DNA from 2 places in the Anaeromusa burkinensis DSM 3853 genome. Region 2 is predicted to be linked to the other one. Evidence: riboswitches for the same ligand, from Rfam matches in the RefSeq annotation. Region 2 holds a riboswitch; the other holds the start of a gene.
The links. Region 2 has a riboswitch for cyclic di-AMP ahead of C508_RS0110290 (C40 family peptidase). Riboswitches for the same ligand answer to the same signal wherever they lie in the genome.
Positions count from the first base shown of each region.

Region 1: linked by a shared signal. The riboswitch ahead of C508_RS0106355 (3D domain-containing protein) and the one ahead of C508_RS0110290 (C40 family peptidase) in region 2 are both predicted to bind cyclic di-AMP.

Region 1 covers NZ_KB894588.1:30,887-38,921, forward strand. The annotation lists gene C508_RS0106335 (YibE/F family protein) at 1-445, opposite strand, end outside; gene C508_RS0106340 (alkaline phosphatase) at 445-1,923, opposite strand; gene C508_RS0106345 (acyl-CoA dehydrogenase family protein) at 2,060-3,193, opposite strand; gene C508_RS0106350 (alpha/beta hydrolase family protein) at 3,298-4,080, opposite strand; gene C508_RS0106355 (3D domain-containing protein) at 4,145-4,747, opposite strand; cyclic di-AMP (ydaO/yuaA leader) riboswitch at 4,761-4,898, opposite strand; gene C508_RS0106360 (M20 family metallo-hydrolase) at 4,968-6,194, opposite strand; gene C508_RS0106365 (ferredoxin-like domain-containing protein) at 6,219-6,890, opposite strand; gene C508_RS20820 (hypothetical protein) at 6,973-7,107, opposite strand; gene tpx (thiol peroxidase) at 7,379-7,891, shown strand; gene C508_RS0106380 (PolC-type DNA polymerase III) at 7,944-8,035, opposite strand, start outside.
Region 2 covers NZ_KB894593.1:104,043-112,077, forward strand. The annotation lists gene C508_RS0110250 (twin-arginine translocase TatA/TatE family subunit) at 1-148, shown strand, start outside; gene C508_RS0110255 (radical SAM/SPASM domain-containing protein) at 235-1,410, shown strand; gene nirJ2 (putative heme d1 biosynthesis radical SAM protein NirJ2) at 1,415-2,398, shown strand; gene cybH (Ni/Fe-hydrogenase, b-type cytochrome subunit) at 2,432-3,139, shown strand; gene C508_RS0110270 (HyaD/HybD family hydrogenase maturation endopeptidase) at 3,117-3,629, shown strand; gene C508_RS0110275 (hydrogenase expression/formation C-terminal domain-containing protein) at 3,622-4,020, shown strand; gene aroH (chorismate mutase) at 4,059-4,433, shown strand; gene C508_RS0110285 (glycosyltransferase family 2 protein) at 4,430-5,368, shown strand; cyclic di-AMP (ydaO/yuaA leader) riboswitch at 5,432-5,561, shown strand; gene C508_RS0110290 (C40 family peptidase) at 5,563-6,231, shown strand; gene C508_RS18285 (metal ABC transporter substrate-binding protein) at 6,363-7,310, shown strand; gene C508_RS18290 (Fur family transcriptional regulator) at 7,344-7,796, shown strand; gene C508_RS0110305 (metal ABC transporter ATP-binding protein) at 7,793-8,035, shown strand, end outside.

The DNA of each region.
Region 1 (8,035 bases), on a different contig from region 2:
ATACAAAAGAAAGAAGCGCTTTCAGTCCCGTCCAGCGGGCATACCAGCACAAAAGCGTTGCAAAGAGAAAAAAGAGCAACCCCTCTGCGTACAAGCGATAATGATCCACTACATTGGCGGCCTGAATCTCGCCTGCCGTCCCCTTGATAGTCACCAGCGCCATATCGCCAGAGGCGAACATCTTATCCATCTCCAGTTTCCCTAAAAGCGTATTGCTGCAAACAATGGTCTTTCCTTCATACGGACCGTCCATAATCTGCAGCACAACCTCCTGTACGCCGGTGCGAACTACCCCTCGGGCGTAAACATGTTCATTATCAACTGAAAGCACCCTGCCTTGGGCCCGCACATAGCCGTCTTCCTCCGGTTCAAACTGGCTTGGCAGCCAGTATAAACCGAAGGACAATAATAAAATGACAATGACAACGATTCGATCTCGTTTCATTATTTGGCAACACCCATGATATTCATTATTTTCTTGGCCACATCCGTATTATCATAATATCCCTCAAACACACCGCTGCCGGTTCCTTGGGCATACACAGGCACGGCCACGCCGGTATGAGCGTAGGTGGTCCAGCCAATTCCTGCACGCTGGTTCAACAGGTGCGTCACCGTTACAGAAAAGGGTTCATAGGGTCCGTATGCCAAGGTAGTTTCTTCGTCAGTTGGACGTTTTTTCGGATCGATCATGCTGGCGGCCAACGCTTGATTCAAGCGACTTTTCTCGTAGGCAGTCAATTCGTTCATACCAAATTGATTAGCCAAAGCAGGCAGCCAGTCATCCAAATTGGCATTAGAAGCGCCCACTTGATCGCGGTAGGTTTTGATCTGCTTGTCAAATTCTTCATAAGACAAGGTCTGTCCACCCAATTTACTAAAAAACGTCTTGTACCCAGTCCCGGCAAAGCCAATGGTCATGCCGCCAGTCTCATGGTCGCCAGTAACGACAATCAAAGTTTCATCCGGATGTTTGGCATAAAACTTCAGCGCTTCTGCGATAGCTTCTTCAAAAGCCACGACATCTTTTACCGTTGTTGCTGCATCATTCGCATGACAGGCCCAGTCGACTTTGCCGCCTTCCACCATCATGAAGAAACCGTTTGGATTATCAAGCATTTCAATCCCTTTGCGAGTAAAGTCTGCCAAAGACACTTTTTCTCCTCGATCAATTTCATACGACATAGCTTCTTCCGCCGCCAGATCCGGAGCTATAGCGATCGTTTTCCCAGCACCCTTGCCGAGTTTTTGAATTTCTTCCGTTGAAACAGCTACTTGATAGCCTTTCTGTTTAGCAAGCTCCAATAAGTTAGGCTGATCTTTTTTCTTACCCGTAGGCGCCAACAGACCGCCGCCGGCAAAATAATCAAAATTGCTGTTGATTAGTTCCTGACCAATTTCATAATAGTTTTTGCGAGTCGGCTGATGCGCGTAAAAAGCGCCTGGAGTCGCATGATCCAAAGATACGCTGGAGACAATGCCTACTTTCATGCCTTTTTCCTTGGCCATTTCCGCCATGGTTTTAAACTTAACGCTCTTTGTAGGATCCATGCCCAAAATGTCATTATTGGTTTTGTTGCCAGTCGCCAAAGCGGTTCCTGCGGCAGCTGACTCCGTAATGAATGTATCTGCCGACTGTGTTCTCTGCACGCCCTGATGAGAAAAGGCGGTAAAATTCATAGGCTGCCTGCCCATAGGTCCGTTGCCATTCTGAGTCCCTTTAAAAATCTCTGTGGAATTAATCTGACTTAACGCCATACCGTCTCCAATAAAGTAAAATACGTATTTCGCTTTTTTCCCGTAGTAAGCCTGATCGTTAGCCGCATCAGCCACTGCATTTGTCTGAGGCATAGCCAGAGCCGCCAAAATCGCCACCATCACCGCTAGCGCAGCACAGGGCATGAGCCATTTTTTCTTGTTCACACAATCTCCTCCTACTATGTATTTTTCTACCTCTTCCAGTATAAAAATTCTATGTAAAGTTCACGCTATGGAATTGTTAAAATTCAGTAAATAAAAAAGCCTCCGTCAAAACGGAAGCTTTTCTGCAGCCTATTCTTCAATACAACACAGCATTGGCAATTACCAAACGCTGAATTTGGTTCGTTCCCTCATAAATCTGCATAATCTTAGCATCACGCATATATTTTTCCGCCGGATACTCTTTCGAATAGCCATAGCCTCCCATTACCTGTACGGCATCTACGGTCACTTTCATAGCTACATCAGAAGCAAAGCATTTGGCCATCGCCGCTTCCTTGGAATAGGACATTCCTTGATCTTTTAGCCAGCAAGCCTTATGCACTAATAACCGAGCCGCCTCGATTTGCATAGCCATATCGGCCACCATCGCCTGCACCAATTGGAAAGACGCCACAGGCTTACTAAACTGCTGTCGTTCCTTTGCATATTTCACTGCACAATCTAAAGCCGCCTGAGATATCCCCACAGATACGGCTCCTACCAAAGGTCGGGCCGCATCCAGCGTTTTCATAGCCAGTTTAAAACCTTCGCCTTCTCGGCCAATGCGGTGTTCTTCCGGTACTCGCACACCGTCGAGAATCAATTCGCAAGTATCAGAGGCGCAAATCCCCATTTTTTCTTCTTTTTTTCCTACAGAGAAACCAGGAGTTCCTTTAGTCAAAAGGAACGCTGTCAACCCGCGAATGCCCGCCGCTTTACGCGTATTGGCAAAAACAACAAATATTTCCGCACTGGAAGCATTGGTAATAAAGCATTTATTGCCAGTTAAAATATATTCATTGCCATCCTTTACAGCAGACGTAACAACGCCTCCAGCATCTGAACCTGCATTCGGCTCTGTCAGCGCAAACGCGGCCAATTTTCCTTCATTTAATTTGTCAAAAAAGAACTTCTTTTGCTCTTCCGTCCCTAACAACAATATTGGATACGCCGCCAACGCATTGGCGGCAATACTGGTAGCCACCCCGGCACAGCCTTTTCCTATTTCCTCGTACAGCAGCGCTACGGTCAGCGCATCAAGTCCAGGACCGCCATATTCTTCAGGAACAATCAAGTTCAACAGGCCCATTTCATGAAACTTTTCCTGCAAGCCCGGCCTCAGTCCGCCTGCAGCGTCCATCTCTCCCGCATATGGCGCAACTTCTTTTGCAATGAATTCTTGGGTCATGTTTTTCAAGTCCACTTGATCTTGGGTCCATTGAAAATCCATACATACCCTCCTTGCCTGCCCGGCACGACGCCTGCCTCACGCTCCCTTGCCATCCCGGCTGCAACACTTAGGAAGCAGCAATTGCCGCAATAGTATCTTTTTTCTTACAGTATACATGAACTGGATATTTTTGTATACCACGACTCCACCCAGGCCACTACCGCTGCTGCGCTTTCCTGAAAATGCTCGCTGAATTGATGGTCCGCTCCTTTTAAAACAACCAGTTCACAAGGACCTTTGGCAGCCTCTGCATAAGCCAGCGCCTGTTCCACTGGCGCCAATTCGTCTTCTGAGCCATGCAAAATCAGCACAGGAAACGCTGCTCCCAATGCCGCCAACTTTCCCGGCAGATTCACTGTCGCGAAGCCCTTAACGAAATCCGCTTCCAACCGGAGATACCCCCATTCATCCTGCAATTCCAATCGATTTCCTTGCTGTAATTGCCTATATGCAGCCAACCCTAAGGCGTTTTGAAAGGTCACCTGCAAATCGCTAGGAGTCGCCCACAAGCAAAGTCCCTTCACCCTCTTGCCCAATTGACCGGCAGCCAGCAACGACGCGCAACCTCCCATACTGCGCCCCAAAAGAACTACTGACCCCCATCCTTGGCGCTGCATCCACCCGGTCACGCAAAGTAGTTCTTCAACTTGCCTGTCCAAAGACTCACAGGGTGTAAAATCAAATCGAAGCACTCCCATACCTTTAGCGCACACCTGTTCCGCCAGATCCACCGCTCTGCCATTTCCGTCCTTAGAGCCGCGAAAGCCATGACTCATTACCAGCCAATAAGCATCTTGCTCGGCTACGCCTCTGGGATAATGCACCACCGCCTGAAGTTCACTACGCGGCCCAGGAATATTAAACTCTTCTTTTACTCCATTTTCCATCTATACCACCCCATGAAAAAAGGCAGGCTCAAGCCTGCCTGAATCATTTAATATACGTATTTTTTTATAAAATGTACACCGTAATGTGTCTGACGCCAAAATTGATAGCTTCTTGATGGCTGTCAAAAGCCAAGTCAATAACGTGACCCTTAATGGCGCCTCCGGTATCGTCGGCTATAGCAAAGCCGTATCCTGGGATATACAACCTAGTCCCCAAAGGAATTACATTGGGATCCACCGCCACTAACCCTTTGTGCAGCAAATTCCCGCGAGCCGTATAGCTGCCGCATCCAGGGTCGAATCGAGAATACGCCGTAGCCTTCATATTTATGGATCGCCCAAAACGGCTCGGCTGTTCTTGCGCCCGCTCTAGCGCGCTCAGCGTACCTGCATCGACTACTCCAGTTACTCCTAGACCACTCATGCTTTGAAAATCAGCAACCGCCTGCCAAGTTTGCGGACCAAATACGCCATCTACGGACCCGGCGTAAAAGCCTTGACTGGCTAACAGATGCTGTACTCGCATGACATTCTCCCCGCGCATCCCCTGTTGCACAACCGAGTGTTCTTGGCGCGTCACAGGTGGTACGCTTGTTGCCGCAAATACCGCTGGCAGCGCAAAAAACAAGCCACAGAATGCGAAAACCATGATTTTCTTTAAACACATCAAATTAAATCACCTCTCTTTAAACTCCTGCCTCCGAGGTTAGCTGTCGGGTTCGGGTTGAAAAAGAGAGAGAAAATACCCTTCCGCCTAGGCGGATTCACCCCATAAGTTGGTTCCCCCGTACCATAAATGGATTCGGCAGTATATTTTCATCTTACTCCATTTTTTACTGCGCCGTCAAGGTTTGCTACTAGACACCCTCATTGCGCCCCCCTTCGCTTTAGGCAAGTAAGCGTCGCAGCATAGCTGTAAGAACCTGCACTCCAGCCTCAATATCTTCAGGAGCTGCATATTCATCAGGATGATGACTAACACCATCGCGGGAGCGCACAAAAAGCATCCCTGCCGCTGTAATCTTGGCCATATTCATGGCGTCATGGCCTGCGCCGCTTACTGCGCGCATCCATTCGACGCCTACTTCGTCCGCCGCTTTTTCCGCCAAAGCAACCAAATCGTCATCCATCGCTACCGGTTTGTCAGCTGAGAGCATTTCGATGGTCACTGGCGTTTCATACTCTTCCGCAATCGAAAGTGCAGCATCTTTTATTTCCTGAAGGCTTTCTACAATATATTCGTAATCAGTTCCGCGCAGATCCACCCACAATTCAACCTTGCCCGGCACTACGTTCATAGCCCCAGGATAGACTTTGAGATTTCCGACAGTCGCCACTATATCATCTTCCGCGTGATCATTAGCAATATTTCGAATAGCCAGCACCAGTTCCGACGCACTGACCAACGCATCATAGCGGTCATGCATGGGCGTAGTCCCTGAATGACCTGCTATGCCGCTCACCGTCATCTTAAAGCGCGTAGGCGCAGCAATGGCTTCCACAATGCCTACAGCAGCACCACGTTCCTCAAGCTGCTTACTTTGGTCAATATGCAATTCCAAGTAAGCTTGATATGTTCGCTCAGCTATAACACATTGTTTCAAATTTTCAAAAGAAAGCCCTTCTGCGGCTAACGCCGCAGGAAAGGTAACCCCCTGACTGTCGACAGCTCGCTCCCAAGCATTTAAATTAGCGCTGCCTGTCATCGCTTTGCTGCCCATTGTGGAATGTGAAAACCGACTAGACTCTTCCGCGACAAAAACAATCACTTCCACGGTACGCCGCAGCGGCCCTGCCGCCTTCAGGCGCCCTACCGCGGCAAGCGCGCCCACAACGCCGACAACGCCGTCATAGTGCCCGCCATGCGGCACTGTGTCCAAATGCGACCCCATAGCCACAGGCGGCAATTGCGGCTCCAATCCTTCTAAACGGCCAATTACGTTACCGATAGCATCACTGCGCACCGACATTCCTAAAGACTCCATAATAGAAGCGACATAACTTCGCGCTTCCTTATCGGCAACCGTAAAAGCCAAACGATTAGCCGCCCCCGCTTCATCCGCGCCCATGGAGGCGATAGTGTTAATGGTTTTCACAATCCACTGTTGGTCCATTGAAAAGCCTCCTTCTCTCAAAAACTACAAGACTGCCGCTTGCACTGTTTCCAACCCTAAACGGTCAATCATACGTCCTAAACGTTCGTTTTTATTAGCATTTGCTTTATAATAGGTCACAATTCGATCAACCAAAGCGATGACTTCTTCTTGATTCAAGCCTTGAGCCACTTCATTGCCCAACCGAGGCTTCACGCCTCCATTTCCTCCCATCAGTACCGTAAATCCCTTCGGCAAGCCGATAATGCCGATATCTTTCAGCACAGGCTCCGTACAAGCATTCACACAACCAGACACCGCAATTTTAAATTTAGAAGGCAATTCCATACCGTGATAACGTTCATCCAAAGCCAGCCCCAACGTAACGCCGTCTTGCTGCGCCCGTTTACAAAAATGCGTAGCCGGGCAAATTTTTATGCTGCGCACGCAAAGACCAATGGCATGCCCTTTGTCCATGCCCAGTTCCTCCCAGACCTTGTCAATATCTTCTTCTTTGATGCCAACAATAGCAATACGCTGCGCCATAGTTAGCTTCAGCGCCTGGGCCTGGTATTTCTTCGCTACGTCCGCAATTTTGTGCAATACATCAGGATCTAGAATAATGCCTCCGGGAATGTGCGGCGCAACCGCATACGTATTGCGATCCCGTTGTACAATAGCGCCTTTTTCCAGCATGTCCATTTTCTGTGTTGTCATAGCACCCTCCGCGAATTAGTATTATTTAAGAAAAACTTCTTTTAAATTATACCTTATTTGTCACAATTTGACCAGTATCTTCTTAAAACAAAGCCGATCCAATCATGAGCAATAAGAGAATCACAGCTACCGCACCACCAATATACATAGCTGCACGTCCCATCTTACGGCTTTCTTCGCGGTGCATCACTTTTCGACTAACCCCTTTTGTGCGCATAATTGCCCCTCCTGTATGCCTTACTTCACCTAGTAGTCATTTTCGCTATTTAATTTTAAAACCCCTGCTCTTTCCTTGTTTTCTTCTCTCTTTAACAACAAAATGATTTTTCTAACTCAATTTCTCTTTTGAAAATATCTAGTTACATAATCAATAATAATTATTGTTGACATTTCCAGTCAGTTTGATAGAATATAACTGTAGTTGAAAAATATTATTATTTAGCTTCGATTATCGTTTATAAAACCTAAAAATAAAAGGAGGCTTTTACATGGAAAAGAGAAGCGGTTACTTAAAAATGAAAGGTACTCCCTTGACCCTTTTGGGGCGGGAATTGAAAGTTGGTGAAAAAGCGCCTGATTTCCAAGCGCTTACACAAGATTTACAACCTTTCTCACTGTCTGATACAGCTGGTAAGCTCCGCGTCATCAGCGTAGTGCCATCGATTGATACTCCTGTTTGCGATGCGCAGACTCGGTTTTTCAATCAAGATGCATCCAAGTTTCCGGATGTCGCCATTCTCTCCATCAGCGTGGATTTGCCCTTTGCCATCAAGCGTTATTGCGCAGCCCAGGGCATCGAAAATCTCACCACCCTCTCAGACCACAAAGCGCTGGATTTCGGTTCTAAATACGGCTTTGTTATCGAAGAACTGCGCCTGCTCTCGCGCGGCGTCATCGTCGTAGACAAGGACGATATCATCCGTTACATCCAATATGTTCCTAACGTAGAAGATGCGCCTGATTTCGACAGCGCTTTAGCTGCCGTAAAGACTCTTGCTTAGAAAAAGAAAAAACTCCCGAAACCATTGGTTTCGGGAGTTTTTTTGTCTAAAATCAACCAAACAACATCAGCTGATTGCTTTCCGGCAACCCTTCCAAGCAGCCATGATTACGCAGCGCTTCGATAACGGCGCTAGAAACACGGG
Region 2 (8,035 bases):
GATTACTTTTGGACCCGCCAAGCTGCCGGAAATTTCCCGGGCTTTGGGGAAAAGTGTTCGGGATTTTAAAGCCGCCTCGGATCAGGTGAAAGAGGAAGTGCGTCACACTGCTTCCCTGACAACGCCAACAGAAAAAGAAAAACTGTAAAATGGCAGGTAGAGGCCTACTCTCCAAAGATTCTTTGAGAGTTGGCCTTTTTTGCGTATAGCAGTTCAAGGAGGTTTCATTTTAGAATGATTGGATGTACAAAATTATTATGTGGTACGGCAACGGTGTCGGATATTGTTAAATACGGTCGCAAGACAGAGCAGTTGCCGCCGCAGATGCTGCAGTTTTCTTCGGATGCTACGCCGATAGTTGTCTGGAACAGCACAAACCGTTGTAATTTATCTTGCCAGCATTGCTATATCAATGCAGAAGACAAGGAATACGCCGGTGAATTTTCAACCGAGGAGGCCAAAGCCTTTATTGATGACTTGGCTTCCATGAAAGTGCCTGTGCTGCTTTTCTCCGGCGGCGAACCGCTGGTGCGTCACGATCTGTTTGAATTGGGACCCTATGCCGCTTCGAAAGGCATTCGTCCCGTTATTTCGACCAATGGTACGCTAATTACGCCGGATATGGCCCGGCGTATTCATGAGGCTGGTTTTCAATATGTCGGCATTAGCGTAGACGGCAATGAAGAAGTTCACGATAATTTCCGAGGCAAAAAAGGCGCTTTTCAGGAAACGCTTCAGGGCATTCGCAATTCACTGGCCGCAGGAAATAAGACAGGTATCCGCTTTACTGTAAATCGCTTAAATTTCCATACTCTTCCAGATGTACTGGATATTGTGGAACGCGAAGGCGTGCCGCGCTTTTGCATGTATCATTTAGTGTATGCAGGTCGGGGCAAGGAAATGGCGGAACTCGATACTACGCCCGAACAAAAACGGCAGACGATTGAGCTTTTGATGGAACGGACGATGGATTTCCATAAGCGCGGTATAGAAGTGGAAATTTTAACGACCGATAACCATGCCGACGGCATTTATTTACTGCAGTACTTAGAAAAGCACCAGCCAGAGCGGGTGGAAGAAGTTTTGCAACTGCTTGAGATGCATGGCGGCTGTTCAGCCGGGCAGAAAACTTCTAATGTAGACCCTCAGGGGAATGTGCATGCTTGCCAATTCTGGGGGCATAAGTCGCTGGGCAATGTGAGGGAAAAGAAATTCAGCGAGATTTGGCGGGACAGCCAGGACAAATTCCTGTGTTCTATGCGCGAGAAGCATTTGCATTTGGAAGGACGTTGTGGTGAGTGTCGTTATAAGATGTTTTGCGGTGGCTGCCGCATTCGGGCGGAAGCCGTGACCGGCGGCAATATTTGGGCGGAGGATCCGGCCTGTTATTTGACGGACTGGAAGGAGTGATCCTATGATCATTTCATGGAATACGACCCAAGAATGCAATATTCGCTGCGTGCATTGTTACCGAGACGCCGGATCTAAGCACGCGGAAGAGCTGGATACGACGGAAGGAAAAAAGCTTATTGAGCAAATTGCCAAAGCTGGTTTTAAAATTTTGATTCTTAGCGGCGGCGAACCTTTAATGCGCGCCGATATTTATGAGCTTATCCGTCATGCCAAAGAGCAGGGATTGCGCCCGGTTTTGGGAACAAACGGCATATTGATTACGCCGGAAGTGGCGGTGAAGCTCAAAGAGGCAGGCCTTGCACGGGCGGGAATTAGCTTGGATAGCGTTGATGCCGGACGACATGATGAATTTCGCAAATGGCCCGGCGCCTGGCAGGGCGCGGTTGACGGCATGGCCGCCTGTCGCTCTGCGGGCTTGCCGTTCCAAATTCATACTACTGCTATGAATTGGAACGAGCCGGAAATTACGGAACTCACCGATTTCGCAGTAAGCGCCGGTGCGGCAGGACATCATATTTTCTTCCTGGTGCCTGTAGGCCGGGGCAAGGATATTGAAGATACCTCCTTACACACGGAACAATACGAGTCGCTTCTGGGACGGATTTTGGACAAGCAGCAGCAGGTGGAGATTGAGTTAAAGCCGACTTGTGCGCCGCAGTTCATGCGTATTGCCAAAGAACGGGGCATGAAGATGCGTTTTACCAGGGGATGCCTAGCTGGTACGGCTTACTGCGTCATTATTCCTAACGGGGATGTGCATCCGTGTCCGTATTTGCCGATGAAGGTAGGCAATGTACGGCAGACTCCTTTTGATGAAATGTGGGCTAAAAGTGAAATCTTCCAGGATTTACGCCATCAGCCGCTGAAAGGGGCTTGCGGGCGTTGCGGTTATGACGACATTTGCGGAGGCTGCCGCGCTAGAGCTTATTATTATTCCGACGGTGACTATCTGGCGGAAGAACCTTGGTGCGCCTGCGGGAGATAAAACAGCAAGTGGATGATGAGAGGGGGATGTGCCATGACACCCATGACGCATGGAACGATGAAGCCTTATTATCTGTTCAGTCCTTTTTTGCGGTTTTTTCACTGGATTATGGTGCTGGCAATTTTGGTGCTTTTTGTGACTGGCCTTTACATTGGCGATCCTGGTTATGTGGGAACCCAAGGGATGGAACCGACCTTTGCCGTAGCGACATGGTTTTCAATGGAAACCATTCGCTTCATCCATTTTGCTGCGGCATTTTTATTTATCGGCAGCTTTGTTTTTCGTATTTATGGTTTTGCAATCAATAAAGGGGACCGGTTATTTCCGCGTCCTTGGAAACTGGAGTATTGGTTGGGGATGCTGGACGTGGGATTGCATTATTTACTGCTCTCGCCTCATCATCGGCCATACTTGCGAAACCACATGGCGAGAGCTGGTTATGCAACGGCCTATTTAATGATTTTTATCGAAATCATTACAGGTTTGGCTATGTATTTTATGATTCATCCCAATGGTTGGGGGGCTGCTTTGTTTAGTCCCTTTGTATACTGGTTGGGAGGAGAGTATTGGCTGCACCTGTTGCATCATTATGCCGCTTGGGCGATTATGTTGTTTTCCATTGTACATGTGTATATGGCCGTCCGTGCTGATATTATTGAAGGCGGCGGCGAAATTTCAAGTATGATTTCCGGTGTGAAGTATTTTCACGAGGATCCTGATGATTTGGGGGATATCCGCTGAGATGAATGTTGCGGAGATAACGGTTTTAGGGGTTGGGAACATTTTGCTTGGCGACGAGGGCGTCGGCGTGCGCGCGGTGGAACAACTCCAGTTGTCAGGAGAGTTTTCTGACACGGTGCAATTGATTGACGGCGGTACTCTGGGTATGGAGTTGTTGCGCTTTTTAAAAGGAACGCAGCGCCTGCTGTTGCTGGATGCTGTCCAAGGAGATCAAGCGCCGGGAACATTGTATTGTTTGCGGAATTCTGAGGTAGAGGCGCATCTTTGCGGCGCCTTGTCTGTGCACGATCTGGGACTTAAGGATGTACTGGCGGTGTTGAAACTCTTGGAGGCTCCGGTGCAGGAAATTGTCCTTCTTGGCTTGCAGCCGCAAACGCTAGCTGTGGGTATGGAATTATCGGCGCCTGTGGCGACGGCGCTGCCGAACCTGGTGCAAGCTGCCTGTGTTCAAGTAAAGCAGTGGCAAACAGAGGTGGCGCGGCATGACTGAGAAGGGTCAAACAGAATTGTTTTCCTTGACGAAGGCGGTACTGGAGGAAGTGCGCCAAGCCTATGCCGCGTTACAAGAACACGGACGGGGGCATACTTTATTTTTGGATAAAATTCCCTTGACAGCAGAAGAACGTCAAAGTATTTTGGATTTTCTGGGACAGGGGAAAGTATCCATTAAACTAGAAGATTCCATGGAACCTGTGCAATGGAAAGAAACGGGTTTTTGCGGTATTTGGCATGGGGTATACTGCAATTTGCAAGATACGCCTGTGTTGGAGACAATAGAGATCGCTTGGTATCCGGAGCTTGCAGCCGCACAGCGGGAAGATGTAGCTAAGGATGGCCAGAGGCTTAATACTTGGTTGAATGAGCAAGGATCACCGGCATAACAACGGTGATCCTTGCCTTGCAAAGGGGGACTCGGCAGATGTTGCGAGGAGTGCGTGGCGCCACTACGGTGGAGGCTAATACTAAAGAAGAAATTTTTGAAGCAGTGCTGCAATTACTGGATGCTTTAACAGAGGCTAATGGCTGGCAAGAAGAAGAGCTAGGCGCGGTTATTTTCAGTTCTACCCCAGAGGTGAATGCTGCATTTCCAGCGGCTGCGGCGCGGCGGTTTGGCTGGAATGATGTGGCGCTTTTCGGTGCTCAAGAAATCGAGGCTGAAGATGGTGTGCCTCAATGCATTCGTGTACTGGTGTTGTGGAATACCGACAAGGAAATGAAGGAACTGCGCCATGTGTATCTGCGCAGAGCTGTTGCCTTACGGCAAGATCGCAAAGCGGAGGCGAAAGAGCAATGATTTCCATCGTAGTTCCGGTTTTCAATGAAGAAGAAAACATGGAAGCTTTTTATCAGGCGGTATGCTCGGTTATGGAGAAATTACCGCATTCTTTTGAACTGATTTTTGTTGATGACGGATCCAAAGATGCCACGCCCTTGGTCATTGATCGCTTGTCGCAGCAAGATTCCCGGGTGCGGGGGTTGATTCTAGCTCGTAATTTCGGACATCAAATAGCCTTGAGTTGCGGTTTAGATCATGCCGAAGGAGACGCTGTTGTTACGATGGATGGTGATCTGCAGCATCCGCCGGAATTATTGCCGCAGTTGATTGAACAATGGCAGGACGGTTACGAGGTAGTACAGACCATTCGCCTGACGACGGAAGGTGTTTCTTGGGTTAAGAAACTGACATCTTCATGTTTTTACCGATTGATGAATGCAGTGTCCAAGGTGCGCGTGCGTGAAGGGGGATCAGATTTTCGACTGTTGGATCGCAAAGTAGTGCAAACTTTTCGTCGCTTTCCGGAACGAGCTCGGTTTATACGCGGCATGATGGGAGCGATTGGTTATCGGCAGACAACGTTGAATTTTGTAGCGCCGCCGCGTTATGCGGGGGTGTCGAAATTTTCACCTACTAAAATGCTGCATTTTGCCTTAGATGGCATTACCGCTTATTCTAAGCTGCCTTTGCGTATTGCTTTTTACGCTGGCTTGGTTTTTGGCGTGGTTAGCTTTGCGTTGGCGCTGCATGTTGTTTATATTAAGTTTTTGACAGACGAGGCTGTACCTGGCTGGGCCACTATTGCGGCGAGTATTTCGCTTTTGAGCGGCGTGCAACTGATGGGACTAGGTATTATCGGCGAGTATGTAGGGCGTATTTTTGAAGAAGTAAAGCAACGCCCGTTATATTGGCTGCGTCAAGAAATAGGGCAAGGCGGAAAAGAACAACAGTAAAGAAAGTTAAAAAAGAAAATAAGGCAGGATTTTTTCATCGAATAGCGAATTGCCTTTAAAGTGAGCTAAATAAAGCCGAATCCGGCTCCGGAGCGGGGGAACCACAGTATAGGGGTGAAGCGCGAAGTCGCTCGCGCAGGGTTGCTCGACCCGAACCCGTCAGCTAACCTCGTAGGCTGTAGAGAGGTGACAGAATGGGGCAATTGAAAAGATTTTTTGTTTTAGGTATGGTTTGCTTTTTGCTCAGCGCACCCGGGGTGGCAGATGCTTCTTCCATTCGTGAAGGAGATATTGGCGATGATGTGACGGCCATTCAGCAACGGCTGCAAGAACTTGGTTTTAGCAGTGGTACTGCTGATGGGGACTTCGGTTCGGCAACAAGAGCCGCCGTTATGGCCTTTCAAAAGGCTAATGGACTGGAGGCCGATGGGATTGTCGGATCTGGTACTTATCGGGCGTTAATGGGCAGAGACATTCCCGTAAGTCGTAGTGACATGGGAACGAGCATGACAAGGCGGATTATTCAAAGCGCAATGTCATTCCGTGGAGTTCCTTACGTTTTCGGCGGAACCACTCCCTATGGATTTGACTGCTCGGGCTTTACGCGTTACGTTTTTGCAAATGCCGGCATTTTCTTGCCGCGCATGGCAGATGAACAATATGATGCAGGATATTCGGTTTCGAATCCGCAACCCGGTGATCTTGTCTTTTTCACGACCTATACTTCCGGTGTATCTCATGTGGGCATCTACATAGGCGATGATCGCTTTATTAGTGCGACATCCAGCCGCGGCGTCCGCGTAGACAGCTTGTATGACGGGTATTGGGGAGCGCGTTATTTAGGCGCTAAACGGGTAATGTGATTTAAAAAGCAAGTGGTTATCTTTAAAGATAACCACTTGCTTTTTTGTGTCTAAATGAGAAAGATTCTTGCGCGAGTTAATGAAGTGTGCTATCCTTTTAATAGGAATATTACTATTAAGAGGTGGATGCGGTGTCTCGTCGAAATGTATTGATAATTATTCTAGTATTTTTGGTAAGCTCCATTGCTGGCTGTGGCATGAGTACAAAACCCCAAGAGAAAAAATTGCAAGTAGTGGCATCTGTATATCCGGTACAAGAGTTTGTCAAAGCCGTAGGGAAAGACCGCGTTGATGTTTCCCTTTTGGTTCCGCCAGGAACAGAGCCTCATGACTGGGAACCGACGGCAAAAGATCTAGCTAAAATTAAAGGCAGTGCGCTCTTGGTTTATCATGGCGCCGGTTTGGAACACTGGGTGGGGGCTGTTGTAAAGCCGGACTTGCTAGGTTCAGCTAAGGCGGTGGAAGCAAGTAAAGGGGTTGCTCTGCTGGACGCAGCCGAAAGCGAGTCGGAAGATGAGCACGGACATAATCATAGCGGTGAAACACATGAAACGAAGGATCCGCATGTTTGGCTGGACCCGGTGCTGGCGCAGCAAGAAGTGAAAACGATTTTAGCGGCATTAATAGAAGTCGATCCGGCTCACGCTAGCGAATATGAAGCTAATGCGGCAGCGTATGTGAAAGAATTGCAACTGCTGCATGACGAATATACTGTCGCGTTGCAGCATACTGCTAAAAGAGAGCTGATTACAAGCCATGCAGCCTTTTCATATTTGGCTAAGCGCTATCAACTACAGCAAGTGCCGGTGATGGGACTGTCTCCTGACGCCGAGCCGACAGCTGACAAAATGGCTGAAATTATCCGCTTCTGCAAAGCGCATCAAGTGAAGTATATTTTCTTTGAAACTTTGGTAAGTCCTAAGTTGGCTGAAGTCTTAAGCCGCGAAGCAGGTGCGTCGACGCTAGTGCTTAATCCCTTGGAAGGCTTAACGGTAGAAGAATACAAGGCGGGAAAATCATCTTATTTGACGCTGATGCGGGAAAATTTGCAACAGCTTAAAAAAGCGCTGGCTCAATAAAGCGCTTCGCTTGTCGAAAGGAGCTTCCTGGTGATGGATAGACTGGAAGAAGCGTTAGCGACGCTGCGGCGGCAGGGCTGCCGGATTACGGAGCAACGTAAAGCGGTGCTGCAAGCGGTTGCTGCAGCGGAACAACCAATGAGGGCGGTAGATATTTGGCAGCAGGTTCGCATTAAAGAAGAGGACATAAGCCTGGATACGGTATATCGCAATCTTACGCTGCTGGTGGAACAGGGCATTTTGCTGCCCATTGGCGCGCTGGGAAAAGATGCGACATCCTACGAATGGAGCCATGACGGTCATCATCACCATATTCGCTGCGTAGATTGTGGACAGGCGGTTTGCCTGGATATTTGTCCTGTAGATGCACGATTGGAAGCGGAGGCGCAGCGCAAGGGGTATGAGCTTCTGCGCCATTCCTTGGATTTATACGGCCGCTGTAAAAATTGTACTCGTAAAAAAACCGGGCAGGAGGATCCCGTATGATTCGAATTGAACATGTTTCTTTTTCCTATGAAGCCGATGCGGTATTGAACGATGTATCTATTGCGGTGGGCAGTGGTGAATTTGTTGCGTTAGTTGGACCTAATGGCGGCGGAAAGACAACCTTAATCCGCTTATTAGCGGGATTATGTCAGCCCAGTGCAGGCGGTATTTATATTGACGGAAAGAATCCATGCGATTTTTTAAAAAACGGTACATTAGCCTATGTGCCGCAACAGTAT